One region of the Colwellia sp. RE-S-Sl-9 genome, then DNA from elsewhere that is predicted to be linked to it. Evidence: predicted binding sites of a transcription regulator. Region 1 holds the regulator's gene; the other holds the start of a gene.
What was found. The regulator NrdR, encoded in region 1, represses ribonucleotide reductase genes. The targets are predictions, from matches to a motif close to AAACACNANATNTNGTGTTT.
Positions count from the first base shown of each region.

Region 2: a site for NrdR is predicted at 5,351-5,370, ahead of nrdA (class 1a ribonucleoside-diphosphate reductase subunit alpha). Genes of this name have one in related genera too.

Region 1 covers NZ_CP182631.1:2,243,022-2,259,105, forward strand. The annotation lists gene ribBA (bifunctional 3,4-dihydroxy-2-butanone-4-phosphate synthase/GTP cyclohydrolase II) at 1-927, opposite strand, end outside; gene ACM9HF_RS09595 (riboflavin synthase) at 938-1,597, opposite strand; gene ribD (bifunctional diaminohydroxyphosphoribosylaminopyrimidine deaminase/5-amino-6-(5-phosphoribosylamino)uracil reductase RibD) at 1,642-2,778, opposite strand; gene nrdR (transcriptional regulator NrdR) at 2,800-3,261, opposite strand; gene glyA (serine hydroxymethyltransferase) at 3,370-4,626, opposite strand; gene ACM9HF_RS09615 (ABC transporter permease) at 4,950-6,113, opposite strand; gene ACM9HF_RS09620 (ABC transporter ATP-binding protein) at 6,110-6,859, opposite strand; gene ACM9HF_RS09625 (alpha/beta fold hydrolase) at 6,870-8,318, opposite strand; gene ACM9HF_RS09630 (PhzF family phenazine biosynthesis protein) at 8,385-9,296, shown strand; gene ACM9HF_RS09635 (DUF1499 domain-containing protein) at 9,356-10,078, opposite strand; gene ACM9HF_RS09640 (nitrate- and nitrite sensing domain-containing protein) at 10,523-10,708, opposite strand; cobalamin riboswitch at 10,732-10,936, shown strand; gene ACM9HF_RS09645 (ABC transporter ATP-binding protein) at 11,064-11,876, shown strand; gene ACM9HF_RS09650 (FecCD family ABC transporter permease) at 11,873-12,877, shown strand; gene cobT (nicotinate-nucleotide--dimethylbenzimidazole phosphoribosyltransferase) at 12,890-13,930, shown strand; gene ACM9HF_RS09660 (adenosylcobinamide-GDP ribazoletransferase) at 14,233-15,105, shown strand; gene ACM9HF_RS09665 (histidine phosphatase family protein) at 15,111-15,818, shown strand; gene cobO (cob(I)yrinic acid a,c-diamide adenosyltransferase) at 15,840-16,084, shown strand, end outside.
Region 2 covers NZ_CP182631.1:270,788-286,871, reverse strand. The annotation lists gene serC (3-phosphoserine/phosphohydroxythreonine transaminase) at 1-249, opposite strand, end outside; gene gyrA (DNA topoisomerase (ATP-hydrolyzing) subunit A) at 618-3,305, opposite strand; gene ubiG (bifunctional 2-polyprenyl-6-hydroxyphenol methylase/3-demethylubiquinol 3-O-methyltransferase UbiG) at 3,696-4,406, shown strand; gene ACM9HF_RS01195 (HAD-IA family hydrolase) at 4,415-5,071, shown strand; gene nrdA (class 1a ribonucleoside-diphosphate reductase subunit alpha) at 5,459-7,732, shown strand; gene nrdB (class Ia ribonucleoside-diphosphate reductase subunit beta) at 7,842-8,972, shown strand; gene yfaE (class I ribonucleotide reductase maintenance protein YfaE) at 9,026-9,325, shown strand; gene ACM9HF_RS01175 (Hpt domain-containing protein) at 9,384-9,764, opposite strand; gene ACM9HF_RS01170 (SpoIIE family protein phosphatase) at 9,852-11,573, opposite strand; gene ACM9HF_RS01165 (STAS domain-containing protein) at 11,576-11,884, opposite strand; gene ACM9HF_RS01160 (methyl-accepting chemotaxis protein) at 11,913-13,106, opposite strand; gene ACM9HF_RS01155 (protein-glutamate methylesterase/protein-glutamine glutaminase) at 13,096-14,160, opposite strand; gene cheD (chemoreceptor glutamine deamidase CheD) at 14,182-14,844, opposite strand; gene ACM9HF_RS01145 (CheR family methyltransferase) at 14,869-15,708, opposite strand; gene ACM9HF_RS01140 (methyl-accepting chemotaxis protein) at 15,718-16,084, opposite strand, start outside.

The sequences.
Region 1 (16,084 bases):
TGCGTATTTTTCAACTTGCGCGATCAATGTTTCTGTTGATTCATGCTTACCTAGCAATACTAAAACACCACCTTCATCAGCGATTCTTTTTAACGCATCAGCCATTGGCCATTGTGAAACACTTTCGCGCTCGCTAAATAATAAATCTCTAAAAGTATTCTCAAGATGTACACGTACTAAAGTTGGCTCATCAGCTTTAATTTCACCTTTTGTTAAAGCAAAATGTGCCTGTCCGTCAATCGTATCTTTAAATACAGTTAAGTCAAACTCACCAAAAGCTGTAGGTAATTTACATGAAGTTACACGTTCTATTGTAGTTTCGTTAGCATTACGGTATTCAATTAAGTCTGCAATGGTGCCCATTTTTATACCGTGCTTTTCAGCAATAACTTCTAAGTCTGGGCGACGCGCCATAGTGCCGTCTTCATTTAATACTTCCACAATAACTGCTGCAGGTTCTAAGCCAGCTAATCGAGCTAAATCAACAGCAGCTTCAGTATGACCAGCTCGATTTAAAACGCCGCCATCTTTCGCCATTAACGGAAAGATATGCCCTGGTTGAACAATACTTAAATGGCTAGCATTCGGTCCTACTGCCGCTAAAACTGTTTTTGCTCTGTCTGCTGCTGAGATACCCGTTGTTACACCTTCAGCCGCTTCAATTGATACAGTAAAGTTTGTGCTAAATTGTGCGTTGTTGTTGTCTACCATTAACGGTAGCTTTAACTGTTTACACTTTTCTACAGACATAGGCATACAGATCAAACCACGACCATGAGTGGCCATGAAGTTGATTGCTTCAGGTGTTACCTTTTCAGCAGCCATAATGAAGTCGCCTTCATTTTCACGGTCTTCATCATCCATTAAAATAACCATTTTACCCTGAGCTATATCATCGATAATCTCTTGTGGGGTATTTAATTTCATATTTACCTCTTTATTTGATAAAACCATTGCGTGCTAATAGTTCATGCGTAACACCTGATTGTTGGTTATTTTCAGCTGTTTTGTGTGTTAGCAATCTTTCGATATACCGTGCTATCAAATCAACCTCTAAATTCACTTTAGCGCCCACTTGATAACTGCTAATAATTGTTTGTTCAGTAGTATGCGGCACGATAGTTAATCTAAATTTATTATCCGATAAACTATTTACCGTTAAGCTTGTGCCGTCAATAGTTACAGAACCTTTCTCGGCAACATATCCGGCTAAATCATTAGGCATTGATACCCAATAATGAATGCTATTACCATCATGTTCAACTGCTACTATTTCAGACAAAGCATCAACATGCCCTGAAACCATATGCCCACCAAAACGCGTAGTGGGTAACATAGCTTTTTCTAAGTTAACCTTTTGACCACTTTTATAATGAGCAAAGCCAGTACGCGCTAAGGTTTCGTTAGAAACATCAGCACTAAAGCTGTTTGTGCTAAAATCAACAACCGTTAAACAAATGCCATTAGTGGCGATTGAGTCACCTAATTTTACATCGTGCATATCAAGCTGACCGGTTAACACCGTAATACGCGCACCTTGAGCATTGATTTGAATAGTACCTATTTGGCCTACGGCTTCTATAATTCCTGTAAACATGAATAACTCTTGTTAATTATGTATCGTTAAATTGATTATTTAAGTTAATTTTTAGCTATTTTTGCTGTTATACGTATATCTTTTCCAACCATGCGTACATCTGAAAACGTTAGTTTTTTCGCTTGCGATAATGTTTCAATGTTAGGCATGTTAAGTAAACTTTTACCGTCTGCTCCCATCAATTTAGGCGCTTGAAAAAGAATAAGTTCATCTACTAAATTCTGCTCAACAAAAGCCCCTGTTAATTTAGCGCCAGATTCAATAAGTACATCATTAAAGCCACGTTCACCTAAAATAGATAAAACAGCTTTAAGATCTAACTTGTTTGACGTTAAACCTTGCGCATAAGGAACGCTTATATGTTCTACAAAATATGGCCACTTATGGCTATTTTCAATGTTATGAGTAAATATAATTACAGGAGATTCTGTTTTAAAAAGATCTAATTCTGGCGACAATCTATTTTGAGAGTCGATAATAACGCGAATGGGTTGTCGTAAAGTATTTTCACTATAGGTATTTTTAAGCTCGCCGAGCTCATTCCAGCGAACATTCATTTTTGCATTATCAAATAATACAGAATCAGCACCGGAAATAACCGCACAACTTTGTGCACGTAAGCGCTGTACGTTTTGTCTCGCTTCAGGCGATGTTATCCATTTACTTTCACCACTTGCCATAGCTGTTTTGCCATCAATACTCGCCGCTAATTTACAACGAACATAAGGCAGCTTAGTGGTCATTAGCTGAATAAAACCAACATTTAACGCTTTTGCTTCTTGCTCTAATAAGCCATGTTGCGTAGTAATACCCGCGCTTTCAAGCATTTTAAGACCATTCCCCGACACTTGAGGATTAGGATCTACCATGGCAGCTATTACATATTTAACACCTGCTTTAATTAAACCTTCAGCGCAAGGTGGCGTTCGACCATAATGGCTACAAGGCTCAAGCGTTACATAAGCTGTAGCACCTTTAGCTAAACTGCCCGCTTGTTTAAGTGCGTTAACTTCCGCATGCCCAAGGCCTGCTTTAACATGATAACCTTCGCCCACAATTTCATTGTTTTTTACCAATACACAACCCACTCTGGGGTTAGGCGAGGTCGTATAGTGAGCACGCTTAGCTAGCGATAATGCTCGCTGCATATACTGATAATCTTGCTTTGAAAATGATGTCATAAACTTTAATATAAACTCAGGTTAGCTACTTTTTTCATCACCTAAACGGGCAATTTCTTCACCAAATTCTTTAATATCTTCAAACGAACGATAAACCGAAGCAAAGCGAACATAAGCCACTTTATCTAAATATTTTAGCTGTTCCATAATGGTATTACCTAGCATTTCGCTAGAAATTTCGCGTTCGCCTGTTGCGCGTAATGTCGATTTAACTCTATTGATAGCAAGCTCAACATTTTCAACACTTACCGGTCTTTTTTCTAATGCTCGTACTAAACCATTACGCATTTTGTCTTCATTAAACGGTTCTCTTGAACCATCTCGCTTAATGATTTTTGGCATAACAAGTTCAGCTATTTCAAACGTTGTGTATCGTTCGCTACAAGCTAAACATTCACGTCTTCTTCTAACTTGATGTCCATCAGCGACTAATCTTGAATCAATAACTTTAGTCTCTGTTTCAGAGCAAAAAGGACAATGCATGGTGTGATCCTATAACTGATGTTAAACCATTTTATTTAATAAAATAAAAATGGCCGCTAATGCGGCCATTCTATTCGATATTAATAATTCAAACTACTGTTTAAAAAATTAACCGTAAACAGGGAAACGAGAACAAAGCTCTTTAACTTTACCTTGAACCGCTGTAATAGTTGCTTCATTAGTAATATCGTCAAGAATATCACAAATCCAGCTTGTTAATTCTTTAGTCTCTTCAACACCAAAACCACGACGTGTAATTGCTGGTGTACCTAAACGTAAACCTGAAGTTACAAACGGTGAACGTGGATCATTTGGTACTGAGTTTTTGTTTACGGTGATATGTGCTTTACCTAATGCAGCATCGGCATCTTTACCGGTAATGTCTTTATCAATAAGGTCAAGTAACAATAAATGGTTTTCAGTGCTATTTGATACAACTTTATAACCACGATCTTGAAGTACTGACACCATAGTTTTAGCGTTATCTAAAACAGCTTGCTGATACGTTTTAAATTCTGGCTGTAAAGCTTCTTTAAATGCTACTGCTTTTGCGGCAATAACGTGCATTAAAGGACCACCTTGGCCACCTGGGAATACAGCACTGTTTAATTTTTTATAGATGTCTTCATCATCACACGCAGAAACAATTAAACCGCCACGTGGGCCAGCTAATGTTTTATGTGTAGTTGTTGAAACTACATGAGCATGTGGAACTGGGTTAGGGTATAAACCAGCAGCAACTAAACCTGCAACGTGAGCCATATCTACGAAGAAATATGCGCCAACTTTATCTGCAATTTTACGCATGCGAGCCCAGTCAACAATACCTGAAAATGCTGAGAAACCACCAATGATCATTTCTGGTTTATGTTCTACCGCTAAACGCTCTAATTCTACGTAATCAATATCACCGGTTTCTGGATCTAAACCGTATTGAAAAGCTTCATACGACTTACCAGAAAAGTTTACGTGTGAACCATGCGTTAAATGACCACCATGAGCTAAGCTCATACCTAATACTTTACCGCCTGGAGTAACTAATGCTTGGAATACTGCAGCGTTTGCTTGTGAACCAGCATGTGGTTGAACGTTAGCATATGTTGCACCAAAAAGTTCTTTAGCGCGATCAATAGCTAATTGCTCAGCTACATCTACGTATTCACAACCACCGTAATAACGCTTACCTGGGTAACCTTCAGCATATTTATTCGTTAATTGTGAACCTTGAGCTTCAAGTACACGAGGGCTACAGTAGTTTTCTGAAGCGATAAGCTCGATGTGCTCTTCTTGGCGAACAGTTTCTTTAGTGATTGCTTCATACAATTCAGCATCGAAATCTGCGATATTCATATCACGTTTAAGCATGTAAAATCCTCAAGTAGTCAGCCAATAACTCTACGTAGGCTGTGGGGTATAATTCAATAAAAAATCAATAAAATTTATGGGCAGTATTTTGCCTGAAACTAGCTATTTTGTACATGCTAAAACAAACAAATGTTAGTCGATTTAGTAATCTAATATATCCTATAGATCCTAGTAACGTCTAAAAAACAACAAACCACAATAAAACAAAATATAATACGGAATAAAAATTAAATCAACGAATTTAATTTCACTTATACATAAAACAAATACATATTATAAAAATAACGACTTATTTGATTGAGCACAATACAGGAAAAAAGACGTTAACTTAACGCTAAAACTACTTTTTCAGATTTTAATCGTAGCGAAAGTATGATCACTAGTGCAGCGGTTAATCCAATAGTCACTAAGGCTGTACCTGCAAAGGCTGCCCAGTTAATCGGAATACCTTTAAATAAATCGTCCATTAATAAAGATTGCCCAGAAACAGGTAACCAATCTAACCATTGAGGTTTATCATCAATAAACATAAGAGCAACAGGGATCATCGCGGGTAACATGATAATCATACTGACGGTTGATTGTGCTTCTTTAAAACTCTTTGCCTGAAAGGAAACAAATAGCTGTAAAGCTGAAGCAAAGAAACTAATCGGTAATAACAATAAAATTAAAAATAACACCATGATAAAGTCGAGGTTAAATGTTGCGCCAATTTTAGTTAAATCGACAAAGCTGACTGAAAAAGACGTGAGCACTAACGTTAACGTAACACCAATTATAGAGATAGTACTGGCACAACAAAGCTTAGCGGCAACTATTTTAAAGGTGCTTACCGGTTGGCAAAGTAGCATTTCAAGTACATTACGTTCTCTCTCGCCAGCACTTGAGTCAATAGCGACGGAAAGGCCCGACATAAAAGCAGCCATTAATACATACAAGCCCAACATTAAAGAAATAAACATAGCATTACTGCTTGGCTGTGCAGTATCTTGATCGTTAATTTTTATAGGTCGTAAAATACGTGGGTCTATCCCTCTAACAATTAACCGCTTGGCACCTATACTTTGTGCATATTGATTAATTTGATTTTTAATTCGTCTGATAGGCGCATTCAATGCTTTTTCACTAAAATCAGCACGTAAATTGATGGTAATAACCCGCCCTTCTTCCATATATTCAGCAAAATTTTCTGGAATAATGAGTTCAATATTACGCTCTGTCCAAAGGTTTTTGATATCTTCTGGTGCGTCGGTTAATGGGTAAATATTATTTTGCTTAAGTTGTTTAATTAACTTAGGTGCGAAACTTTCGCCTGTTACATTTAAATAAACAGGCGGCGTTGCCACCATTTCTTTGATCATGGTTTTTGACAATACTAAAATCATAACAGGTGCGAGCATAGCCATGGTCATGGCAACCATAAGCGCACGCTTATCGCGAAAGGCTTCTTTAAATTCTTTTATTAATAACGCTTTAAACTGAATCATGCGGCAACCCCTTCGTCAGATCCTATTAATTTAACAAAGGCATCTTCTAATAATGCTTCGCCCGCTAAGTCACATAGCTCAGTAGGTGTTCCTTGTGCGGCTAGTTTGCCGTTAGCTACAATAATGACGCGATCACATAAAGCAGCGACTTCTTGCATAACATGAGACGAAAATAATATGCAGTGACCTTTGTCTCTAAACTTAGCTAAGTGATTACGTAAAACACGAGTACTCATTACATCTAAACCACGAGTTGGCTCATCTAAAACAAAGTTTTGTGGTTGGTGAACTAAAGCTTGCGCTAGGGTAACTTTCATTCGCTGACCTTGAGAAAAACCCTGAGTTTTACGGTGTGCGAGTTCTTCCATTTCAAGATCTTTAATAATGTCTTCAATCGCTTGATGTTTAACTGCGCCTTGCAAACCATGAATACTTGCAAAATAATCTATTTGCTCGTAAGCGGTTAGTCGTTCATATAATCCAAATTTATCAGGAAAAATACCTAACTTAGCACGAGCTTCAATAGGTGACTTGGTAACCTGTATCCCATCAATAGTAGCGGAGCCAGAATCCGCTTTTAATAAACCATATAATGTACGTAAACAGGTGGTTTTTCCTGCTCCGTTAGGTCCTAAAATTCCAGTAATTTCGCCATCTTTTGCGGTAAAAGACAAACCGTTTAAGGCGATGACTTGTTTCTTTTTAGCGCCTAAAAAAGATTTATGTAAATCATTAACTTCAATCATAATTATTTCCTTATATGCTGCCGTTTAGGCTTGTCATAAATGACTCAGCAGGTATATCTAACAAACACGTTTGATCCACTTTTTTAGGATCTAAATGTTGTAAAAATTCATTAATCATTGCTACACCACAAGCGGAAGAAGCCACAATATGCGCACTGTTTTTTGAAATAATATGATGGCTATTAGGTAAAGTACTCGCTGACTTTTCGCCATTGCTTGGCGGTGTAACGGGATCTAAATCACCCGACAATATTAAGGTAGGAATATTAGCCACTACGGGCTTGTAAAAAGCTTCATCAACCTGATATTTTGGCCATACATCACAAGCTGTTTTAAAAATAGCGTGGCTACTACCACCATCAAAACTATTGTTGCTGTCTTTAACGCGCATATCATGGGTAATTCTTGGCATATCTTCATTACATACAATATTAAACGTTAGTCCCACGTACATGTTTATAGCACCTTCTCCTGCAGAAATAATTCCTACTAATGGCTGGTAGTTTTCCAGAAAGGCTTGATGAATAATTAAAGGCACTATAGTGCGAGTTTCTGTACTGTAAAGTTGCTTAAATAGCGTATTGATGAATTTTCCTTTACTTAATTTAAAAGGCGTTTTAGTGCCTAATCGAGGATGACTTATAGATAAAGCAACCACTTCGTTAGATAAACGCTTAATAACAGTTTCAAACTCTTCTTTTAAATTAGGGTAGGCTTTATTACAGGTTTCTTCATTAGCGCAATGTTCAAGCAATAAGTTAAATGATCGCTCTGAGCTCAAACCAAATAAACCGATAGGTACTTCAATCGGCCCTACGCTATCTAACACAACACTTTTAATATTTTCGGGAAATAAACGCATATAAGTAAGCGCCGCTCTTGTTCCATAAGAGCCACCATAAAGATTCATTTGCTTGTAACCTAATGCTTCTCTTACTGCATCAAAATCACGGATTGCATTTTCTGAGTTGTATTGGCTTAGCTCGTTAGTTTCTTTTAATTTTGTAATACAATCTAGCGTTTCTTGTTCAGAAAACTCTTCAGGAATCATGCTATATAAATTCCCTTTGGTAGCTTCATCACACAACATGGGTTGAGATAAACCAGTACCTCGTTGATCAATTAAAATAATGTCGCGTGTTTTTCTAATTTCTACAAAGCTTCGACGTATATGTGCTGCTAATTCAACAGCTGCTTGACCTGGCCCCCCGGCAAGAAACATAAGTGGCGCATTATTTTTTGAGCTATCAATCGCTGGTAACACAGCATAATTAATGGAAATATTTTTGCCTTCAGGCTTATTGTAGTTCTCGGGGACATTTAAAGTGCCACATTTTACTTGCGAGCGAATACCATCAATGTGGCAGTTTTCAACAGCAGAGTTTTCTTCATTCGCCAACGCAGCATTAGCTGTAATACTTAACAAAAATGAAAATAGAACGAATCTTGTTTTCTTCATTACTTTCCCTTGTAAAAATTTTAAATTTGGTGTCTATTAAAATAAATTATTTGACTAAAAAATCTCATGAATACTTATATGGATATAACAGTTTATTACCTTAATTCTTTTACTTACAATGGCTCAGGCGGTAACCCAGCAGGTGTTGTATTAAATGCAGATAATCTAACACCGCAGCAAATGCAGTATATTGCCACACAAGTGGGATACTCTGAAACCGCTTTTGTATCAGCGGATGTTGAATGCGACTTTAATGTTCGATTTTTTACTCCGAATCATGAAGTTGATTTTTGTGGACACGCGACTTTAGCAACATTTTCATTATTGTTCGAAAAACAGATCATTGAAGCGCAAGAGTATACTCAACAAACTAAAGCGGGAAAGTTAAAGGTAAAAGTGGCCACTGATACCTTAGTGAATATGGAACAAACACTCCCGCAATATTTAGGTGTAGTTGAAAGCAAAGAAGTAGCTGAGTTATTAAATATTTCTGAAACGTTATTTGCTACGACTAATCTACCTTGTGAAATTATTTCAACGGGCTTAGCTGATGTAATAATACCTGTACCCTTTGGAACTTTAGATTCAATAGTGCCTGATTTAGATAAAATATCGCGTTTTAGTGAAAAATATAATGCGATTGGCATTCACCTGTTTGAGTTATCTCCAGCCCAAAAAAATATCTCAGAAAGTAATTCAAATAGTTTAACAGCCAGCTGTCGAAACTTTGCACCTTTATTTGGTATTCCTGAAGAGTCTGCTACGGGTAGCGCTTGTGGTGCTCTCGCCTGTTATTTAGATAAGTATAAGGTTATAGATGGCCAACACTACACGTTTGAGCAAGGTAGAATAATGGAGTCGCCTTCTTTACTGAAAGCTTCAATCTTTAAACGTGATAGTATAATTACGAAAGTAGAAGTGAGTGGTTTTGCTTATTTATTTGATTGTAAAAAGATAAAATACCCTAGGATCTGTTGATCTATCAAGATTGTTTTTTCAGCCCCCTGAAAGATCAACAAACCTAGTTAAAAGCATAATTAAAATGATGATATAAAGCTTTTTATACGTTTGGCATTAGCTCCAAGATCTGTTCCACCAATACGAGAAATGGATCGTAGATCTATCTTACTTCCTGTATCCGTTGCTTGAATACGAATAGCTACATCGTCTTTAAAACCCCAGAGTAAACTGGTATCAACTGCTTCAATCATTCCTTGCTTAATATCTTTAGCAACAATTTCCCAGCCTAATTTTATCGCCGTATCAATAGCTTTATTAAACGCTTGCTCTGTGTTCAAGATGCTTACAATGGGTTGTAGTTCTGGATAAACTTTTTGTTGTAACGGAGCTAATTTTTCGCTGTCGTATTCTAGTGGATTAGTTCCTTCGCCACGCAAGGCTAAAATGGCTTTAAATTGAGGTAAATTAACCGTGTCAGTACTTACCTGATGTAAAAAAGGTAAAGACTTAGCTTTAGCCGCTTGCATTGATAAACCAACAGCCGGTATAGCTAATAAAATAGCGACTATAGCACTACTTTTAAGCACACGTTGTTGCTTTGTAAAAAACGCAAATAAACCAATTACTATCGCTATTACCAGCACAACAATACTAGCATACCCTGTAAATTGAATGATTTTAAAAGACGTTCCCATGCCCCATAATTGCAAACGATAAGCAATAACGGCAAGAGGAAAACCCAGTAACAAAGGAATAGTTAAAAACTTACAAATAGTTATAATTTTTTTAATGAACATCATGTTGCCTTAAGATCGGTATTAATAGAAGCCCATATATTTAGCAGGCATGTGGATAATTGTACTACGAAGTATATCTAGACCTTAGAATGGCTTACATTATTTCATTGCTCAACTTCGGTTTCAAAAGTGAAAAAATAATATCCACTTAATATTCAAAGCTGTGTTCAAGTACGCTGTAGCGTTGATCATTTATTGATTTTAGGTATGAAATTTTAGCTTAGCTCACTTTTATCAATGTATTTAGTTCTAACGGTTAAATCGTTTTCTTTTCTAACTTGACTAAAGACGGCCATTAAATCTTTTATGCGATTATCTAAATCTTTAATCACGACGTAGCTTATAACTATAACTAAAAAACTTATAATAAAAATAACATCAGCGCTTAACATTAACGAGCTATTCGCTGAATTTTTAATATATCAGTTAGTTTCATTACTGATATATTTAGTTTGTTTTCAACTTGTTTAACTGCTTTATTCTATCTGTTGCTTGTTCGAACCAGTAGCTTGCATCAATACCAAATTTCCCCGTTGCTGACTTTTCCATTGCAACTTTTCGTAGTTTTTCAACTTCAAGTACAGCAGGTTGTTGCATAGCATTGGTAAATATTGATAAAACAAATACTGTTATTTAATTAAAAAATAACTGTGGTAAGATGTCGGCGCTTTTAAGGTGTTTTTTACTCTTATTTATTAGAGGAAAAACTTAAAGGGGAATATGGTGCAAGACATGGTTAGTTTTATTAACAACCACTTAATTCCATAACTGTTCCCGCAACTGTAAAGAGAGTTTAGTGACGGTTAAAATAACATCACTAAACACTTAAGTCAGAACACCTGCCTTAATCGCCTTTAGTGAACGTGCGGGTAACGCGAAAAACTAAGAATATCTCTCATATAATTATGAGTGACTTCTTATGATGTGTCCTTGTATTTCCTAAAATTGTATTCGCTATGTTTTATTCGCTATTATGGTTAAGGCACATATGTCACCCTTTGTTCTACAAGCAAATAATGTTACTTGGTCTGCAAACCCAAAAAAGGTTATTCAAGGTATTCACCTACAAATAAAAGCAAGTGAAACCGTTGCTATCGTTGGCCCCAATGGCGCAGGAAAAACCTCTCTTCTTAAATGTTTATACGGCGAATATTCAGATTATTCTGGTAATATTTATTTGCATGGCAAGCCCCTTAAAAACCTTAATAATAAAGATATAGCCAAAAAAGTCGCTGTGGTTAGCCAACATTCAGAGTCTGCATTCAACTTAACTGTTTTAGATATTGTAGGTATGGGGCTTATCCCTCATAAAGGATTGTTTGACATAAATACAGATGCCGACAAACACAATATTGAACAAGCGTTAATCAAGGTTGATCTGATAAAAAAACAGCATCAATTATTTAGTACTTTATCAGGCGGTGAGCAGCAGCGAGTATTAATTGCTAGAGCTATTGTACAAGCGCCTGATATTTTGATTATGGATGAACCTACGAATCATCTTGATATGTACTATCAGCATCAAATATTAATGTTAGCCAAGTCCCTCAACATAACCTTATTGATCACTATTCATGATCTTAATTTAGCCGCCCAATATTGCGATAGAGTGCTCATGTTAAACAACGGTCAACTTGTAGCAGATGACACACCTGAAAGTGTATTTACCGCCGAAAACTTAACTGATGTATTTAAACTAGAATGCGCTATTGATAAAAACCCTTTCACTCAAAAAACAAGAATTACCTTTGCTGGTATAAACAACCAAGTAAATGACGAATCAAAGTGGCTACAATCATGAAAAATCACTTATTAACAAAAAAGCTACCGTACAAATATTCGCTCTTGTTAATTGTTAGCCTCGTTGTTATCACGTTATTGTCTTCTATTGGGTTTGGTGTTGTTGAATTAAACCATAAAGCAGTATGGCAATGTGTAACTCAAGGGTGTGAAAAAGGTATTTACGATACCATTTTATGGGAAATACGCTTTCCGAGGGTATTGCTTGGTTTTATCGCGGGCTTTGGTTTAGCTTTAGCAGGCGCTTTAATGCAAAACGTGACACGTAACCCACTTGCCGACCCGTATTTATTTGGTATTGTTTCTGGAGCAGGCTTAGGGGCAACTTTAACTCAGTTTTTACCGGTATCAATGCAGCTTGTTTCGTTACCTTTTGCCTCTTTTTTAGGGTCTTTATTAGCGGTTGGACTTATTTTAATTGTGATATATCAAAATAATTGGCGTCGCATTGAGCACTTACTGTTAGCAGGCGTAGCGGTTTCCTTCTTATTAAGTTCTTTAACCACCTTTATTCTTTACAGCGGTGATGCTTTTTCAAGTAACCGCGTTATTTTTTGGCTCATGGGCAGTTTAGCCAGAGCAGACACCAACGCTCTACTGTTGATATCCCCCGTAATTATTATTGCTACGCTTATTGCACTTTTATTAGGACGCCAGCTTGATGCGCTATTACTCAGTGACGACAGCGCTCGCACCTTAGGAGTAAAAGTTGAACGCTTGCGTGTTATTACCCTTATTTTATGTGCTGCAATAACAGCCGTTATTGTGTCTTATTGTGGCGGCATTAGCTTTATTGGTTTGATGATCCCACATATTGTTAGGCCTTTTGTGGGCATTACCAGCGCTAAATTATTTATAGCCGTAGGCTTAGTTGGTGGCTGTTTTTTAGTGTGGGTAGATGTTGTTGCGCGTACGGCATTAGGCGGACAAGAAATACCAATAGGTGTTATTACTTCAGCGATGGGCAGTTTGTTTTTCTTAGCCCTATTACGAAAAATGTAAGCGAGATTTTTTATGGAAATAAAAGCGTTAAATCTTGAATTTGAAAGTAAAATTCAAGATAAAATCAATCAAAAAACCAAACCTGTTGGCTCTTTAGGCTTATTAGAAAGCACGGCTTTACAGCTTGCGCTTATTCAAAGTAATAAAAGCAATAAGCTTATTTCACATATTTCAATTAACAAACCTACTGCCTTAGTTTTTGCTGGAGATCACGGTATTAGTGAAGAAAGTGTTTCAATTGCACCAAGTTGTGTAACTCGCCAAATGGTACAAAATTTTATCGCTGGCGGCGCCGCAATTAACTGTTTTTGTAAGGTAAACAATATTGATTTTAAAGTCGTTGATGCTGGCATTATAGACCCCATTACCGATAGTTCATCTCGATTAATTAACATGAGATTAGGGGCTGGTACAAAGAACTTTGTACATGAATCAGCAATGACGATGGAACAAGTTGAACTTGGTCTTAGCTATGGTGAACAAGTGGTAGCGCCCATCATTAAAAATGGCTCTAACCTACTTATATTAGGCGAAATGGGAATTGGCAATACCAGTTCAGCTACGGCAATTACAGCTCGTTTAACCCATTCAGATGTTGATCTTTGCGTAGGTGTAGGCACAGGCATAACCGCAGAGCAACTTTTTAAAAAGAAAACGCTTATTGAAAAAGCCCTCGCACGTTTTGATTCAGACGAACCTTTAACGGTTCTAAAAGAAGTGGGTGGATTTGAAATAGTTGAAATAACAGGCGCAATTTTAGCGGCAGCACAAGCCGGAATTTGTATACTAATTGACGGTTTTATCCTAAGTACAGCAGCACTAGTTGCCTGTAAAATAAATTCTAATGTAAGAGATTATTTAATTTTCGCTCATGAATCTCATGAATTTGGTCATCAACTATTATTGCGCCATTTAAAAGCCAAACCTTTACTAAATTTAGGTTTACGTCTAGGTGAAGGAACGGGGGCAGCAGTCGCATTACCGTTATTAACGGCAGCAGCTGCTTTTTACAATAATATGGCAAGTTTTGAAGATGCAGGTGTAACCGTTTGAGCATACAAAAGAGTTATATACCCGTTACCATTCAAGATGCAGGTTTCAGTGGAACTAAAAACAATTTAGACACAGATTTCATGTTCCAGACGAAATCTAAGTACATACATCCATGTATGCAAGGCATTAAATTTACGTCATGGTTATTCTCGGTAACTGCTCCTGCGTTACCCTAATGTCCTACATCCGTGTAGGAACCTGACTAAAGTTAATAACGCAGTATAAATTGTTTTTAGACCCATCGAAGAAGCGCTTGAGCAAAATCACTTCGTCGTTAATACTTTTGATAAGGGTACACCATTATGGCAAAGCATTGCCTTGAATTGATATCGCTCAAGTGCTCTGAAATACGCATCTTGATTGGTAACGGGTATACAAGCAACAATAAATATAGACGGTATTTAAAGCGTCAGCTTAACTTATGTTACTTAGCGCTGAGCTTTTTTACTCGTATACCTGTACCACAAAGCATGTATTACAGCCCCGCGCTTTTAAATAAGTCTGGCCGTTATTTTTCTTTAATAGGGCTTTTATTAGCAGGTATTTTAAGCTTACTTTTTAGCCTTATTTCTCCCTTATTTCCTCATACTATTAGCATCGCGTTACTGGTTGTTTTTAGCTTACTGCTCACTGGTGCTTTTCATGAAGATGGTTTAGCAGACATGGCCGATGGTATTGGCGGTGGTATGACAGTAGAAAAACGTTTAACCATAATGAAAGACAGCCGCATAGGCACCTATGGCGCAGCAACTTTATTTATGGCTTTAGCGCTAAAGCTATTGGTATTAATAGAACTTGCTCAACTAGCGTATTTAATTCCTTCATTATTTTTGGGGTATGCCTTATCAAGAGCGGTTGCGGCTAGTTTAATATATGACTTACCTTATGTAGCTGATACCGATACCAGTAAAAGCAAACCTTTAGCGAATAAGCAAAGCCCCTTTGAATTAAGATTACTTTTTATTGTTGGCCTTGCCCCTTTGGTGTTTTTTTCAATAACTACAGTCTTATTGTTAATACTCACGCTTTTTATTTTTAGAGCGGGTTTTAAACAATGGTTAATAAAACGAATAGGGGGTTATACTGGCGATTGCTTAGGTGCTTGCCAACAATTAAGTGAATTACTTATCTACCTAGTAATACTTGCTAGTTTTCCCCTCTTTGCTCAGGCATAACCTTTATGCAAAAAGGCACTATGCAAACCACCACAATCTATTTATTACGCCATGGAAAAGTGAGCGGGCCTGCTGCCTTATATGGTCAAACAGATATAGGTGTAACTGATGAGGTAAATACGAAAATATTAACTGAATTAAATCAATTACAACAAAATTTAATCAACAAAATTAGCCATGTAGTAACGTCTCCCCTTCAGCGTTGTCAAAACGTTGCTCAACAATTTGCTAAAAATAACAAGTTACCAATAAACGTTAACACGTGTTTTCAAGAAATGAACTTTGGTCAATTAGATGGCATTTCATTTGATGATATTAGAGACTCAGAAAACAGTAAAAAAACTTGGCTACAGTTGGAAGATTTTTGGCGTGAACCAGACGCGTTTCCTCTGCCTAAAGCTGAATTGTTATCAAGCTTTTATCAAAGAGTTGAACACTCATGGTGTGAACTATTAACATCACACGCAGGGAAAAGCATATTACTCGTGTGCCACGGTGGTGTTATACGTATGATTTTGGCTCTCTTACTCAATATTGAATATCATAATAAAGCACTCTTTAGTCAGTTAACCATTAAAAATAGTAGTATTACATTGGTTAAAAATCTTACTGATATAAGCTCAAGTACACCCGCTGCTACTCAGCATAGTAATGTAATAACAATTTCTACACCTTTAAAAGCGATATCGCAGAACCCTGAAGAATTTGAATAAAAAGAAATAGAGGAATAACACATGATTGATGACGAGAAGAAAAAAGAAAATCATAAAAAACGCCAGCAAAAATTGAAAGAAAAAGTAGACGAGCGTATTGCCGCTGCTACAGAAGACAAAGGTCTACTACTGGTAATTACCGGCAATGGTAAAGGCAAATCGACTTCTGGTTTTGGCATGATCACTCGTTCTGTGGGTCATGGATTAAGTGCTGGTATTATTCAGTTTATTAAAGGTACATGGGAATGTGGCGAGCTTAATTTATT
Region 2 (16,084 bases), 2.0 Mb from region 1:
AACTGCAGAGAATTGCCCTCTGCCACCGCCATGACAAAACAGCACTTTATAATTCTTAGGAATATCCATTAATGTACGAAGTGTTGCTTCTGCATTGGCTGCTACAGCCATAAACTCAGGGCTTCTATGACTCAATTCCATTATAGAACTCCCCATATTTTCCCAATTAATAAACTCTTGCTGCGCTTTTTTCATTACATCAACGGGTAACATTGCAGGGCCAGCACAAAAATTATAAACACCAGACATTTTTAAATTAACCTTTTGAAATTTTGTTATATTAATAAGCATGCTAATTTACTTAGAAGCAAATCAAACTGACTTATTCACTTTTATACCAAACGCATTAATGAATTAACCTATTTTTATACAAAGAATAAATGGTCAAATACACAGGTTCATCGTTCCAAACTGAACCTAAGCACCTACGTCCTGTAGGCGAGGCATTTATTTTAATAAGCAGTGTTCTAATTATTAAATAAATAATGATGTAATTGGCCATTTAAACGAGTATAAATGCTCAATGGGTTATTGCGATTGGTATTATTTATTAATACCAACTTAAACATAAAAAAGAGCGGTTAAACCGCCCTTTTATTTTTATTGTGTGGCCGTTGCTATTCTATATCTTCACCAGCTTCGTCGGATGACTCACTAGGAGTTGACTCTGCAGGTGTTTCAGCATTGACTTCTGGTGATGATGACTCATCTACACCACTTCCATCGTTATCTTCATCGGCATCATCTGATTGAATTTCATCAATACGTTGAAGAGCAACAACTAATTCCGTTTCAGAAGTACGGATTATACGAACACCTTGTGTATTTCGTCCGATAACACTCACTTCGTTTACACGAGTTCGTACTAATGTTCCATTATCGGTGATCAACATGATTTCGTCTTGTTCTTCTACCTGAACAGCACCAACAACTTTACCATTACGCTCACTGACTTTAATAGAAACAACACCTTTAGTAGCACGACTCTTCGCAGGGTATTCTTCTAATGAAGTACGCTTACCAAAACCATTTTCAGTAATGGTTAATATAGGTCCATCATTATGAGGAACGATAAGAGACACAACTTTTTCGTCGTTTTCTAACTTCATACCACGAACACCTGTTGCGTTACGACCTACAGGTTTCACAACAAAGTTAGCATCATCAGGGTTTTTCTTACCTTCAGTAAAGCGTACAACTTTACCTGCATCAGAAAACAGCATAATGTCGTTATCACCTTCAGTGATATCTACACCAATTAGCGTATCGTCTTCACGTAAATTAATCGCAATAATACCATTTGCTCTTGGACGAGAGTACTCAGTTAAGCGAGTTTTCTTAACAGTACCAGAGGCTGTAGCCATAAAGATAAATTTATCTTCTTCGTATTCACGTACTGGTAGAATAGCCGTAATTCTTTCATCAGCTTCTAATGGAAGAATATTAACAATTGGACGCCCTCTCGCTGTTCTACTTGCTAGAGGTAATTGGAAAACTTTAAGCCAATACATTCTTCCTCTATCAGAGAAACAAAGAATAGTATCGTGAGTATTCGCGACAAGAAGTCTTTCAATAAAGTCTTCTTCTTTCATTTTAGTTGCAGCTTTACCTTTACCGCCTCGACGCTGAGCATCGTAATCGGCTAGAACTTGATATTTAACGTAACCTTCATGAGAAAGTGTAACAACCACATCTTCTTCACAAATTAAATCTTCCATCGATAAATCATGGGACGCAGAGCTAATTTCTGTTCTACGTTCATCACCGAATTCAGTACGAATGTCTTCAAGTTCTTCACGAATAACTTCCATTAAACGCGCAGGAGTCGCTAATATGTGTAACAACTCAGCAATAAGATCAAGAAGCTCTTTGTATTCGTTTAATATTTTCTCATGCTCTAGACCCGTTAATTTATGTAAACGTAAGTCTAATATTGCTTGAGCTTGTTGTGCTGTTAAGTAATATTTATTGTCTCGAATACCAAATTCTGGCTCTACCCATTCAGGTCGAGCAGCATCGTAACCGGCTGCTGAAAGCATTTCAGCAACATTACCTAACTCCCAACCTTGAGAAGTAAGCTTTTCTTTAGCTTCACTTGGTGTTGGAGAAGTTTTGATCAATTGAATGATCGGATCTATATTCGCTAATGCGATTGATAGACCTTCAAGAAGATGTGCTCTTTCACGAGCTTTACGAAGTTCAAATATTGTACGACGAGTTACAACTTCACGACGATGTAATATAAATGCTTCAAGCATTTCTTTCAGATTAAACAACTTAGGTTGGCCATTTGTTAAAGCCACCATATTTAAACCAAACGACACTTGCATTTGAGTTAATTTGTAAAGATTGTTTAATACAACTTCGCCTACTTCACCACGTTTTACTTCAATAACCATACGCATACCGTCTTTATCAGACTCATCACGTAAGGCAGAAATACCTTCTAAACGTTTTTCTTTAACAAGCTCAGCCATTTTTTCAATTAAGCGTGCTTTGTTAACTTGGTAAGGTAGCTCATGAACAACAATAGTTTCTTTACCTGAATTGTCATCAACTTCTATAGAAGCACGAGCGCGGATCTTAATTTTACCACGGCCTGTTCTATAAGCTTCTTGAATACCTGCACGGCCGCTAATAATAGCCGCAGTAGGAAAATCAGGACCCGGAATATGTTCAATTAACTCTTCAATTGACAGCTCACTATTTTCTATAAGCGCCAAACAAGCATTAATCACTTCCGTTAAGTTATGCGGTGGAATATTTGTTGCCATACCAACAGCAATACCTGAAGTACCGTTAACCAATAAATTAGGTATGCGTGTAGGCATTACAGCAGGAATATGCTCAGTTCCATCATAGTTAGGAACAAAATCAACCGTTTCTTTATCTAAATCGGCCAAAATAGAATGTGCAATTTTTGCCATTCTAATTTCGGTGTAACGCATAGCAGCAGCGGAGTCACCATCGACTGAACCGAAGTTACCTTGCCCATCAACCAACATGTACCTTAAAGAAAACGGCTGCGCCATACGAACAATAGTATCGTATACAGCAGTATCACCATGCGGGTGATATTTACCGATAACATCACCAACAACACGTGCTGATTTTTTATAAGGTTTATTGAAGTCATTACCTAGTACATTCATAGCGAATAAAACGCGACGATGCACTGGTTTTAATCCATCACGAACATCAGGTAATGCTCGCCCTACTATTACGCTCATCGCGTAATCTAAATAGGAGTTTTTTAATTCATCTTCAATATTTATTGGAGAAATATTGTTAGCCAGATCGGTCATAAATCGATGGTATCCCTTAACTTAGAACAAAATCAGAATTTTCGAAATTATAGTTATAATTAACACGGCATACTAACATAAAATTTCACAAGACAATACTGCTTTATGGCTCTCGATTATATTCATATACTTTTATCGAATGAATACTTATAAAGCCTTGTTTTAATTAATTAAAACAGAAAACATCAAAACGTTTAATATTTGAACAACAGTAAAAAACAGGATGATTTGACTACTTTTTAAACCATTAATTTAATTCACCTAAAAATAACTACAAATGAAGAATAAAAGCTAAATTTTACTCTGGATATACTTTTAAGCTACTAGGTTTGAATCACATTTTCATTTAGAATCATTAACAATGAAAACATTCTGCAATGAGTCTATAAAATGTCTAAAAACATTAACGTAAATTTTGATGAAATTGAAAAATTCGAAAAAGTCGCCAGTCAATGGTGGGATCTTACTGGTGATTTTAAACCACTCCATCAAATCAACCCACTTCGTTGTCAGTTTATTATTCAACATGTACATAATCTCTTTGATAAAAACATACTAGATGTAGGATGTGGCGGAGGCATACTGAGCGAAAGCTTAGCCAAGTTAGGCGCTAATGTTACGGGTATTGATATGGGAGAAGAACCTCTAAATATAGCAAAGCTTCATGCATTAGAATCTAACGTTAAGTTAGATTATGAAAAAATAACAGCAGAGGAGAAAGCCAAACAAAGCCCTGAAGCCTTTGACATTGTAACTTGTATGGAAATGCTTGAGCATGTTCCAGACCCTTCTTCAATCATTTCTGCATGTGCTGATATGGTGAAACCTAATGGTTTTGTGTTTTTCTCCACCTTAAATAAAACCATCATGTCTTATTTGTTAGCCATAGTCGCTGCAGAAAAAGTACTTAAACTTGTTCCTAATGGTACCCATAACCACGATTCGTTTATCAAACCCTCAACCTTAATTTCATGGGCTGAAGATCAAAATTTAAAATGTATTGATGCAGTAGGAATTCACTACAACCCATTAACAGAAAATCATAAATTAACATCAAAATTAGATGTTAACTATATTTTATGTTTCCAAAAACAAGCATAGGAAAAAGAATGAATAAGCATACTGCAGTATTATTCGATTTAGATGGTACTTTATTAGATACCGCAAATGATCTAGGCGAAGCATTAAATTATGTATTAAAAAATAAAGGTCTTGAGCCTGTCGACAGAGAAAAGTACAGACCAATTGCCTCTGACGGTGCGAAGGGTTTATTAGAGTTAGGGTTTGGAGAACGACTTTCGGAATTTAATTTTAATGCGCTGCGCATTGAATTTTTAAATTACTATGAACAAAATATTGCTGTTCATACTAAGTTATACCCTAATATAGAAAAATTATTATTCTCATTGAATGAAATGAATATTCCTTGGGGAATTGTAACGAACAAACCTGAATACTTATCTAAAATTTTAGTGCCCAAATTTCCGCAATTCGATCAATGTAAAACATTAATAGCTGGAGATACCCTGCCTCAGCGTAAACCACACCCTGCTCCTATTTTATTTGCATGCGAACAAATGAATAGCGATCCCAAAAAATGCATATATGTTGGCGATGCCCTTAGAGATATTGAGGCTGGCAATAGCGCAAACATGTACACAATAATAGCGCAATGGGGATATATTTTAGATATTAATGAATGTGAACAGTGGCAAGCTGACGCTATGACTTTAAACCCACTAGACATAATGGCGACGATAAAATAAACAAGTGTTCAATTTGTAATTTATTTGATGAAAATTCAAACATTAACGACTAAAAAACAAACGTACATTTTATGTACACCTGTTATTTATTTAAAATAAATAACAGAAAATAATTAACCTAAAAAAAGCATTGCGTTTCTCATAAATCAAAAATAAAACGCCTTACTAAGTTAGTTGTTACTAACTGAATTTTTATAGTAGAGCATGACCTTAAATACATTAAATTTTAACACTTGCAATAGCCCTAAAACCTCACTATCTTGTGATCAGTTTTTATAAAACCCCAACATGTAGTGTATTTATTATCCACAAGCACTAGGTGGGGTTTAATTATTATAAATGTTCACATACGAACAAGCAGAACTATAAATTAATTACAGGTCTTTCATGAATAACAACCTTTTTGTTACTAAGCGTAACGGCAAAAAAGAACCCATTGATTTAGAAAAAATCCATCAAGTTATTGATTGGGCCGCGGAGGGATTAAATAATGTTTCCGTATCTCAAGTTGAATTAAAATCACATATACAATTTTATGATGGAATTAAAACAGCAGATATTCATGAAACCATTATTAAATCAGCCGCTGATTTAATATCAGAAGAAACACCTGACTATCAGTTTTTGTCTGCTCGTTTAGCTATTTTTCATCTACGAAAAAAAGCATACGGTAAATTCGAACCGCCTAAGTTATATGAACATGTAATTTCTTTAGTTGCATCTGGTAAATATGACCAACACTTAATAACGGATTACACGCAAGATGAATTTGAAGCAATGGAGCAGTTTTTAGACCATCGCCGAGACTTAAATTTTAGCTACGCGGCTGTAAAACAGTTAGAAGGTAAATACCTTGTTCAAAACCGTGTAAGTGGTGAAATTTACGAAAGTGCCCAGTTCTTATACATACTTGTTGCTGCGTGTTTATTTGCAAAATATCCAAAAGAAACACGTTTAAAATATGTTGAAGGTTTTTACAACGCTATATCTACCTTTAAAATTTCTTTACCTACGCCCATTATGGCAGGTGTAAGAACTCCTACTCGTCAATTCTCTTCTTGTGTACTTATTGAGTGTGGCGATAGTTTAGATTCGATTAATGCGGCATCTAGCTCAATTGTGAAATACGTTTCACAACGTGCAGGTATTGGTATTAATGCAGGTCGTATTAGAGCTTTAGGTAGCTCAATTAGAAATGGTGAAGCGTTTCACACCGGTTGTATTCCATTTTTCAAACACTTTCAAACAGCCGTTAAAAGTTGTTCTCAAGGTGGTGTTCGCGGCGGCGCTGCTACCTTATTCTACCCATTGTGGCACTTAGAAGTTGAAAGTTTACTGGTTTTAAAAAATAACCGTGGTGTTGAAGAAAACCGTGTTCGTCATTTAGATTACGGTGTTCAGTTTAATAAAGTAATGTATCAACGCTTAATTAAAGGTGAGTCTATTACCTTATTTAGTCCAAGCGATGTACCCGGTTTATATGATGCGTTTTTTGAAGATCAAGACGAGTTTGAAGCCTTATATACAAAATATGAAGCTGATCCATCCATTCGTAAAAAATGTATAAAAGCGATTGAGTTATTTACCTTGTTTGCACAAGAGCGTGCAAGTACAGGTCGTATCTATTTGCAAAACGTAGATCACTGTAATACGCATAGTCCATTTGATCCAAAACAAGCACCTATTAGGCAAAGTAACCTGTGTTTAGAAATAGCACTACCAACCAAGCCAATGAACGACATTAATGATCCTAATGGTGAAATTGCTTTATGTACACTTTCAGCCTTTAACTTAGGTGCTATTGAAAGCTTAGATGAGCTTGACCATTTAGCTGACTTAGCTGTTCGTGCTCTAGATAGTTTACTAGATTATCAAGACTACCCAATGCCGGCTGCTAAAAATGCGACGGTTGGTAGACGTACATTAGGTATTGGTGTTATTAACTACGCTTATTATTTAGCTAAAAATGGCTTGTATTATTCGAATGGAAGTGCAAATAACCTCACTCATAAAACATTTGAAGCAATACAGTATTATTTATTAAAAGCCAGTAACAACCTAGCTAAAGAAATGGGTGCTTGTCCTAAATTCAATGAAACTCGATTATCAAAAGGTATCTTACCTATAGATACTTACAAAAAAGAGATTGATAAAATTGTTAGCGAACCACTCCACTTAGACTGGGATAGTTTACGTGCTGATATTATGGAATTTGGTGTAAGAAACTCTACAGTTTCGGCATTAATGCCTTCAGAAACATCATCACAAATATCTAATGCAACCAATGGTATCGAACCACCTCGTGGTCTTATAAGTGTTAAAGCAAGTAAAGATGGCATATTAAAACAAGTTGTACCTGATTACGCTAATTTAAAAGATAACTATGAATTACTTTGGAATATTCCAAGTAACCAAGGTTATTTAGAGCTAGTCGGTATTATGCAGAAATTTATCGATCAAACCATCTCAGCTAATACTAACTATGATCCGTCACGTTTTGAAGGTAGAAAAGTACCTATTAAACAAGTGTTGAAAGACATATTAACGGCTTATAAGTTAGGTATAAAAACAATGTATTATCACAATACTAGAGATGGTGCTGACGACAGTCAGGTAGAAGTTGAAGACGATGACTGTGCCGGCGGCGCCTGTAAAATCTAAATACTGTAAGTATTCATTTAATCAAACATTGTAATTAATATAATAATAACAATCTGTATTAGTAAAATATTTATATCAAACTTATGTTTGATATTTTCAGGGAAAATAAATGACGTATACAACGTTTAATCAGTCGGCTAATAATGCTTTATTAGAGCCTATGTTTTTCGGACAAAGTGTTAATGTAAGCCGTTACGATCAACAGAAGTTTGTAAATTTCGAACGATTAATAGAAAAACAATTATCATTTTTTTGGCGACCTGAAGAAGTAGATGTTTCTAAAGATCGTTCAGATTGGCAGAGTCTTACGGATTCAGAAAAACACATTTTTATTTCAAATCTCAAGTACCAAACATTACTTGATAGCATGGCTGCTCGTTCAGTTAATGCAGTATTACTTCCTTTAGTATCATTGCCTGAACTTGAAACCTGGGTTGAAACATGGGCGTTTAGTGAAACCATTCACTCTCGTTCTTATACCCATATTTTAAGAAATTTATTCTCAGACCCTAGCGAAGTATTCGATGATATTGTCGTCAACCCCGCTATTTTAAAAAGAGCAGCAAGTATAGCTAAATACTTTGATGACGTAATACTAACAACTCAATTACTACAATCTCAAGGAGAAGGTAGTTACGAAGTTAATGGTGAAACCATTGAAGTATCAATGCGTAAATTAAAGGAACGCTTATACCTTGCTATATGTTCTGTTAACGCCTTAGAAGCTATTCGTTTTTATGTAAGTTTTGCTTGTTCTTTTGCCTTTGCAGAGCGTGAGCTGTTAGAAGGTAACGCTAAAATTATTAAGTTAATTGCTCGTGATGAGGCTTTACATTTAACAGGCACACAAACCATTCTCAATTTATGGAGTAATGGGCAAGATGATCCTGAAATGCAAGAAATCTGTAAAACATTGAAAGATCAAGGTCGTCAAGTTTTCTTAGATGTTGTTGATCAAGAAAAAGAGTGGGCAGAGTACCTTTTTAAAGATGGTTCAATGATTGGTGTAAATGCTGAAATTTTAAAACAATATATTGAATATATCAGTAATCAAAGAATGACAGCTATAGGCTTAGATGCGCCTTTTGATATAAAAACAAACCCGCTTCCATGGATAAACGCCTATTTATCAAGCGATAATGTTCAAGTAGCGCCACAAGAAACTGAAATATCTAGCTACCTTGTGGGACAAGTGGATTCGTCTGTATCTTCTGATGATTTCGACGACTTCGATTTATAATTTTATTAATATTGAACAAAGCATTAGCATGCTGATTTATAGGTGTTTACAAAATGAAAGATGCTAATGCTAGTCCTCCTTCGACCTCAGCAGATAACCCTATAAAAATTTCAATTGAAGGCACAACTGTTCTCTATAAAGATTCAGAAAAAACACTGCTAGAATTTTTAGAGGGTGAACACTATGAAATACATTATCATTGTAGAGATGGGTATTGTGGTGCTTGTCGTATAACCTTAAACTGTGGCGAGATAAATTACTTTAAAGGTGAGCCTTTAGCCTACGTTGGACAAAACGAAATTCTGCCATGTTGTTGTAAACCCAAAAGTGATATTGATATCACTTTAATTTAAAGCAATTAACTTACACCGGCAGTGGTAAATTCGACTTAATAACTTCAAATTTTACTCATCAGCTTTTATTTAATAATACTAGCTCTATTCCCTCCATTACTTTAGTAAACTCCGGTTTTAAAGCGTCTAATAGCCCCTGATAGTCACTATCTCTTCTCTCATTAATCGCAATATCTAATAACTTTACTTGTTCAAATAACGTCATAGCCCCAATAGAACAAGCCACTCCTTTTAAAGTATGCACTAAACGTTTACAGTTATCAGGATCATCCCCTAATATCGCTTTTTGAATATTGTCATCGTCTTGAGCATGATCTTCATAAAACATGAGTATAATTTCTTTATATATCTCATCATCACCTAACACATTACCTACACCAATTTCATAATCAATACCGGGCAATTGCATTTTACACCTATCTATATCGCGATTATTCAATCCTTATCCCCTTAATACATAAAGTGTTTTATAAAACCTGTTTTTCCATTCATTGAAAAATAGATAATTTAAAAAATGAAGAATCATCTAAGCAGTCCAAGCATAAGACGCCTCAACTATACTTCCATTATTTTTATAAACTAAAGATTCACATAATTGCTCTAGCATCATGATACCTCGCCCATAAAGTCGCGTATTTATTTCTTGATCTCTATTTTGCTTATTAATATCAAAACCTTTTCCACTATCACTGATATAAATTTTAATTCGCCCTCCGTCATCAATAGGGTAATAACTTAATTTTATATCAACAAATCCCGTATTTAATTTAGCCAAGCGAGTTTCACGTTCATTAAAATATAACACGAACCCTTCCGCAGTACTTTTCAAATCAGATCCTAGCTCCAAAACACCATGGTCTAATGCATTAATAAAAAGCTCTGTTAATATAGTGTATAGATTTTGCCAATGATCAGAGTCACCTTCTATTTCGGTTATCTGATTTAATGCCATAGGAATGGGATTTATTTTAGCTAATCTTGAACCTGATAATTTAAGTTGCCATCTCCAAGCACACGATAAACCACCATCATGATAAACAACTTTTTTATTTTCATTTTTTATTACAGTGGATTCTTCGCTATCTTTAGATGATAACCAACCACTACAAGGTATATCTATTAATGATATATCATCTTCTTGAGGCATATTTTGACAGAAAATCATCATATCTTTTAATACCGTAGCACTCACATTCTTAGCAATAATACCTTTTTTTAATGATCGCTCAAAACGCTCAAATTCAAACATTTTTCCTTGGTCGTTTCTGGCTTCAACAATACCATCGCTAATTAATTCTATTCTGTCAGTATAGTCTACAGATAACACAGTTAAATGAGTTTCAACAATAAGTTGTGGTAAAACCCCCAAAGGAGGATGAGAAGATGCAATTTTGTGTTTTATATCGCCTTTATTTGACATGATATAAACATCAGGTAAACCAGCATTAAAAATATAAGCTGACTTATCATGCTCAGAAATACTCACAAAAGCAGCGCCTAAAAATAAATCAGGGGGTAATAAAGCATATAACTGTTTATTAATTTGAGTAATAATGTCAAATAACGCAAAGCCTTTACGAGTCATGGTTCTAAAGGTTTCAGCTAAAGGAATCGCACCAATAGAAGACCTAAGTCCATGGCCAGTAAAGTCTCCTAACATTACATTTAGGTTGCCATTTGGAGATAAGGCGGTTAATTGAATATCGCCACTAAATAGCGCAGCAGCTTGTTTTACTATACCAATTTTATCTAATGCGAAATTCCTCGCTTCTATAACGCCAGACATTAATCGTTCAGCTAATTCAGCATCTTTTTGTTGCTCTTGTTGCAATGATTTAACCTGACCGTATAAATCACTAATACGTTGAAGTGATTTAATTTTAGATTTAAATACTTTTGGAGAAAAAGGCCTAACTAAAATACCATCACCACCAGCATCTACACTATCAATATAAGCTTCCTCTGTATCATTACTGGTAATAAAAATTAAGGGACATAGGCTATTTTGGGAGAGGCTTTTTATTTTTCGAGTGGCTGAATACCCATTCATAATAGGCATATTTATATCCATCAAGACAAGATCTGGTTGATATTTTATATATTTTTCAATCCCTTCAGCACCATTATGCGCCATGATCACACGATACTTTTCTTCTTCTAAAAGAATACTTAGCATCTTGCACTGCACTTTAGAGTCATCAACAACCAGCGCTAATTTCCCATATTGATTACTTAAGGGTTTATTCATTTTTAGCTCTCTATTTTCATTAATTTATGAAATTGAGCTATTTCTAATATTTTATTTACGGTTTCACTAGGTTTTCTAATAATAACGCTGCCAGAATTACTTTCTGCATGGTCTTTCAATAATAAGATCATACCTAATGCAGAACTGTCCATATAAGAAGTTAAAGAAAGATCTAATATGTATTCAGTATTATTTGACTCTACATCAATATAAGAATCTCTAAATATCTGGTGCAAGGAAAAATCAAAACGTTCTGATATTCCAATAATAAGTTGATTCTTTTCTCGTAAAACTTGAACTTTAATCCCCATTATAACTTCCTCATAGATTCAAAATTTATCAAAATAAATCAACTTCACCTTCATCCATAGATGATTGTGATACTGAGCGATTTTCATTTACTTTATTCGTTTTATCGAAAGCGTCTTTACATTTTAATAGAATATCTTGGAGCGTATTAGAAGCACGTTCATCCTCTATGTTAATCGTTAAGAGCATATTACTTAGCAAAGCTAACGTGTCTAAATTACATTTAACTGATGTCAGTGTTTGATTAGTTAAGTCTTCAAATTGCAGCGATCTGACTCCTAGCGCTACGGTGTTATCTATTTGAGGCGTTAATGAAGCTAAGCTATTAATGATATCACCACTGTCCCTGTTAACTTTCGCAACATGAACAACCATATTACTCACATACTCTTTTGATTCTAAAGTTGATGTCATATCAGCTGACGCCATAGTTTCAACAGCTTCCCTTAGGTTTTTAATCATGTGTTGTGCTGTAAAAATTTCTTTTCGAATATCATTATTTAAATCTGTGGAGTTAACAGATAAAGCACGTACTTCGGATGCTACCACAGCAAAACCTCTTCCTGCTTCGCCAGCTCTTGCAGCTTCAATTGCCGCATTTAGCGCTAATAAATTAGTTTGGCTTGCAAGATTTTCTACTTCTGCCAATAAGCCAAAAATTCCATCTAATTGTTTAGACATATCATTAGTAAAAGACATTGCCTGTAAGCTCTGTTTACTCGTTGTTATAATAACGCCAACAAATTCTTCTAATGTTTTACTTGAATCATGAACAAACTCTTCAAGGGTTGTACCTTTTTCATCTCCTATGTTCATATGATTATTAATCACTTTATTCATCATTTCGTGCTGCTCACCACTTAAACTTTGTAAAGACTTAAAGCTTTGTGATAAACCTTCTGCAGCTTCTCTCACGAGTATGTTGGTTCTATCGAGTTCGGTATCTATAACAGACACTTGTTGCCCTACTAAAGAACTCAATTGTTCAAGTGTTGATTTTAAAAGTTTATTATTGTTGTCATGTGTATTACTAACGCTACTAACAGACTTGTCATTAATTATAGTCGTTTTTTTAGTGATAAATATTAAATAACCAAAAATCCCAACTAAAGAAACATTGAGTACTAAATCGATATTATTAAAGTCAATAAAAAGTACATTAACTAATTGATAAGCAGAAATAGCCCCTCCAATAAAAATAGGATATATAAGTTTATTTTTCACTTTTAATCACCTTCATTTCAGTTTTATCTAATGACGCGTAGGTCAATAATTCAGGAGCTATGCTTAACAAGTCAGTTTGTTTTCTATGAGCATTTAATTTGAAAGCAGCCCCAGGCATTCCCCAAATAAGACTACTTTCTTCGCTTTGAATAATAGTCATTGCTCTGTTATTTTTAAGCGCTAATAACCCCTTGGCTCCGTCTTGTCCCATGCCCGTCAATAAAATAGCTTGAGTATTGTCTGCTATTGGGAGTAAAGAATTAAAGAGAACATCAACCGATGGTTTATGTCTGTTAACTTCTTCTGAGTCTTCTAATATACAAAAAAGCGCTCCTCCTTTACTTTCAACTTTAAGGTGTTGATCTCCTGGAGCAATATAAACATTACCTTCTTTTATTTTTTGTCCATGCTTAGCTTCTTGTACTTTCATACAACAGTATTTATCCATTCGAATAGCAAAATGGGCACTAAAAACTTTAGGTATATGAAGTGTAATAACAATTGGAGGGCTATTTTCAGGTAAACCTAATAACACATGTTTAATCGCCTCAGTACCTCCAGTAGAAGCTCCAATAGCCACTAAGTGATTCTTTCTTTTACAGCCTAAAAAAGCGTTAGCATGAGATACAGCCTTTGCTGTAACTTTATGTTCAATATTTGCTGCAAATTTAATTTTATCTACAAGCGTTTCTTTAAAGTTTTCTTTTAAAGATAATAGTTCTTTAAAACTAGGCTTAGCTATAAAATCAATTGCACCTAACTCAAGTGCCTTTAACGTAACCTCTGCTCCTTGGGTTGTTAAGGTCGATAGCATTAATACTGGCATAGGCCTTAAGCGCATTAAGTTACCTAAAAATGTAATACCGTCCATTTTTGGCATTTCAACATCTAAGGTAAGTACGTCTGGATTTAGCTTTTTAATTAAATCTCGAGCAACATAAGGATCTTTTGCTTCGCCTATTACTTCTATCTCAGGTTCATCTCGAAGTACCTCTTTTACAATACTGCGAATTACTGAAGAATCGTCAACAATAAGTACTTTTATTTTATCCAAACTTTTTCCCTTGTAATTGAATTAAAATAACTCTACATCACCAGAAACATCACTTTGATTGAGACTACTACTATATTCTGTTTCACGATTTACAATGGTATCGTTGTTTAAGTTGTCTATCGGTTTAACAAAAGCACGTCCTGTATCAGGAAAAAACATCACTTTACGTGGATGAAAGTCTCCTAAATCTGAGCTTTCAATTACAATATTTTCTGTTGCTAAGTACGACAAAACAAACTCTATATTTCGCTCTCCCACATCAGACATACCCTTTAAAACTTTACCTCCACCAAATACTTTTGCTCGTAAATTAAATCGTCGTCCTCCATTTTTTAAAATAAGATTAATTAAATGTTCCATAGCAAAGTTACCATAACGCGTAGCATCTGATGTTAATCCTCTTTTTCCCCAATCAACTTCATGAGCTTCTTTTGATGTTAAAGGAAGCATAAAATGATTCATTCCCCCGATACCTGAACGATTATCCCAAATACATGCTGATACACACGAGCCTAACGTAGTAGCAATTCCTACTTGCTCTCGTGTTATGTAAAATTCTCCAGGTAAGATTTTGGCTACAACAATTTCTCTATCTTTATCCCAATAGTGATTAATATGCCTAAACTCAGGTAAGCAGCGCTTTTTACACTCATCTACTTGAGTATTTGTTCTATATATATTCATAACGCAACATTCCTGCAAAATACCCTAGTCCAACTTTCTAAAAATAGTACGACCAACACTTTTAAAATATTCTTGAAAAGCCCCTAAGTTCTCGCTGTGACCCAGTATTAATAATCCATTGGATGCCAATAATTGATGATACCTTTCAAATAATTGCCTTTGAGTTTTTTTGTCAAAATAGATAATGACATTTCGACAAAAAATAACATCAAATGGCCCTTTCATTGGCCAACCATTCATCAAGTTGAGTTCTTTAAATGTAATAAGCTGCTGTAATTCAGGCGTTACCCTTACTTTAGAACTATTAATACCGGTACCTCGAGAAAAGTACTTTCTTTTTAAATTATCGGGGATATCTTCAATGCGTTTAGCGTCATATATCCCCTGCTTTCCAGTGTTAAGTACATTGCTGTCTATATCTGTAGCTAAAATCTTTACATCCCAAGTATTGAGTAAGGTTTTGAAAGATTCTTTAACCGTTATAGCAATACTGTAAGGTTCTTCTCCTGTTGAGCTGGCACTACACCAAATTCTTAAACGCTTGCTTTTTTGCTTCATTAATCGTGGAAATTCATGACCTCTTAAATACTCAAAATGATGTTCTTCACGAAAAAAACTGGTTAAATTGGTTGTTAATGCATTAATAAAATAGCTTTGCTCTTCATCAGAGTTAGTTTTAAGTAACTGACAGTAATCTGAAAATGACTCAAGATGCCTATCTCTTATAATACGAGTGAATCGTCGATAAACCATTTCTCGCTTACTACTGTTAAGCACAATGCCTGATTTGTCATAAATATAACGACAAACAAAGTCAAAATCGGCGTCACTCAGTTTTTGCCGATTATCTCTAGAGTCTGCCATAATAGATACCTAAAACTCTTCCCACTCTTGATCTGACGGCGTACTTACACGAGGTGTATTTACTCTGCTATTTGAAACTGTTCTATCTCTGCTCGGTCTTTGAGCATGGCTACTTCTATTGGGTTGTAACTTAACGACTTGATGTCTATTTGTTTCTGGCTGATTGTTATTACTGGTATTAAAGAAGGCAACCTGATCAAGTAACGATTGTGATTGTTCTTCCATCGATTTACTTGAAGCTGCTGCTTCTTCAACAAGAGCAGCATTTTGTTGAGTCATTTCATCCATTTGACTCACTGCAGCACTTACTTCTCCAATACCTGCAGATTGTTCTTTACCTGCACTATCAATATCGCTGATCATTTTACTTACATCT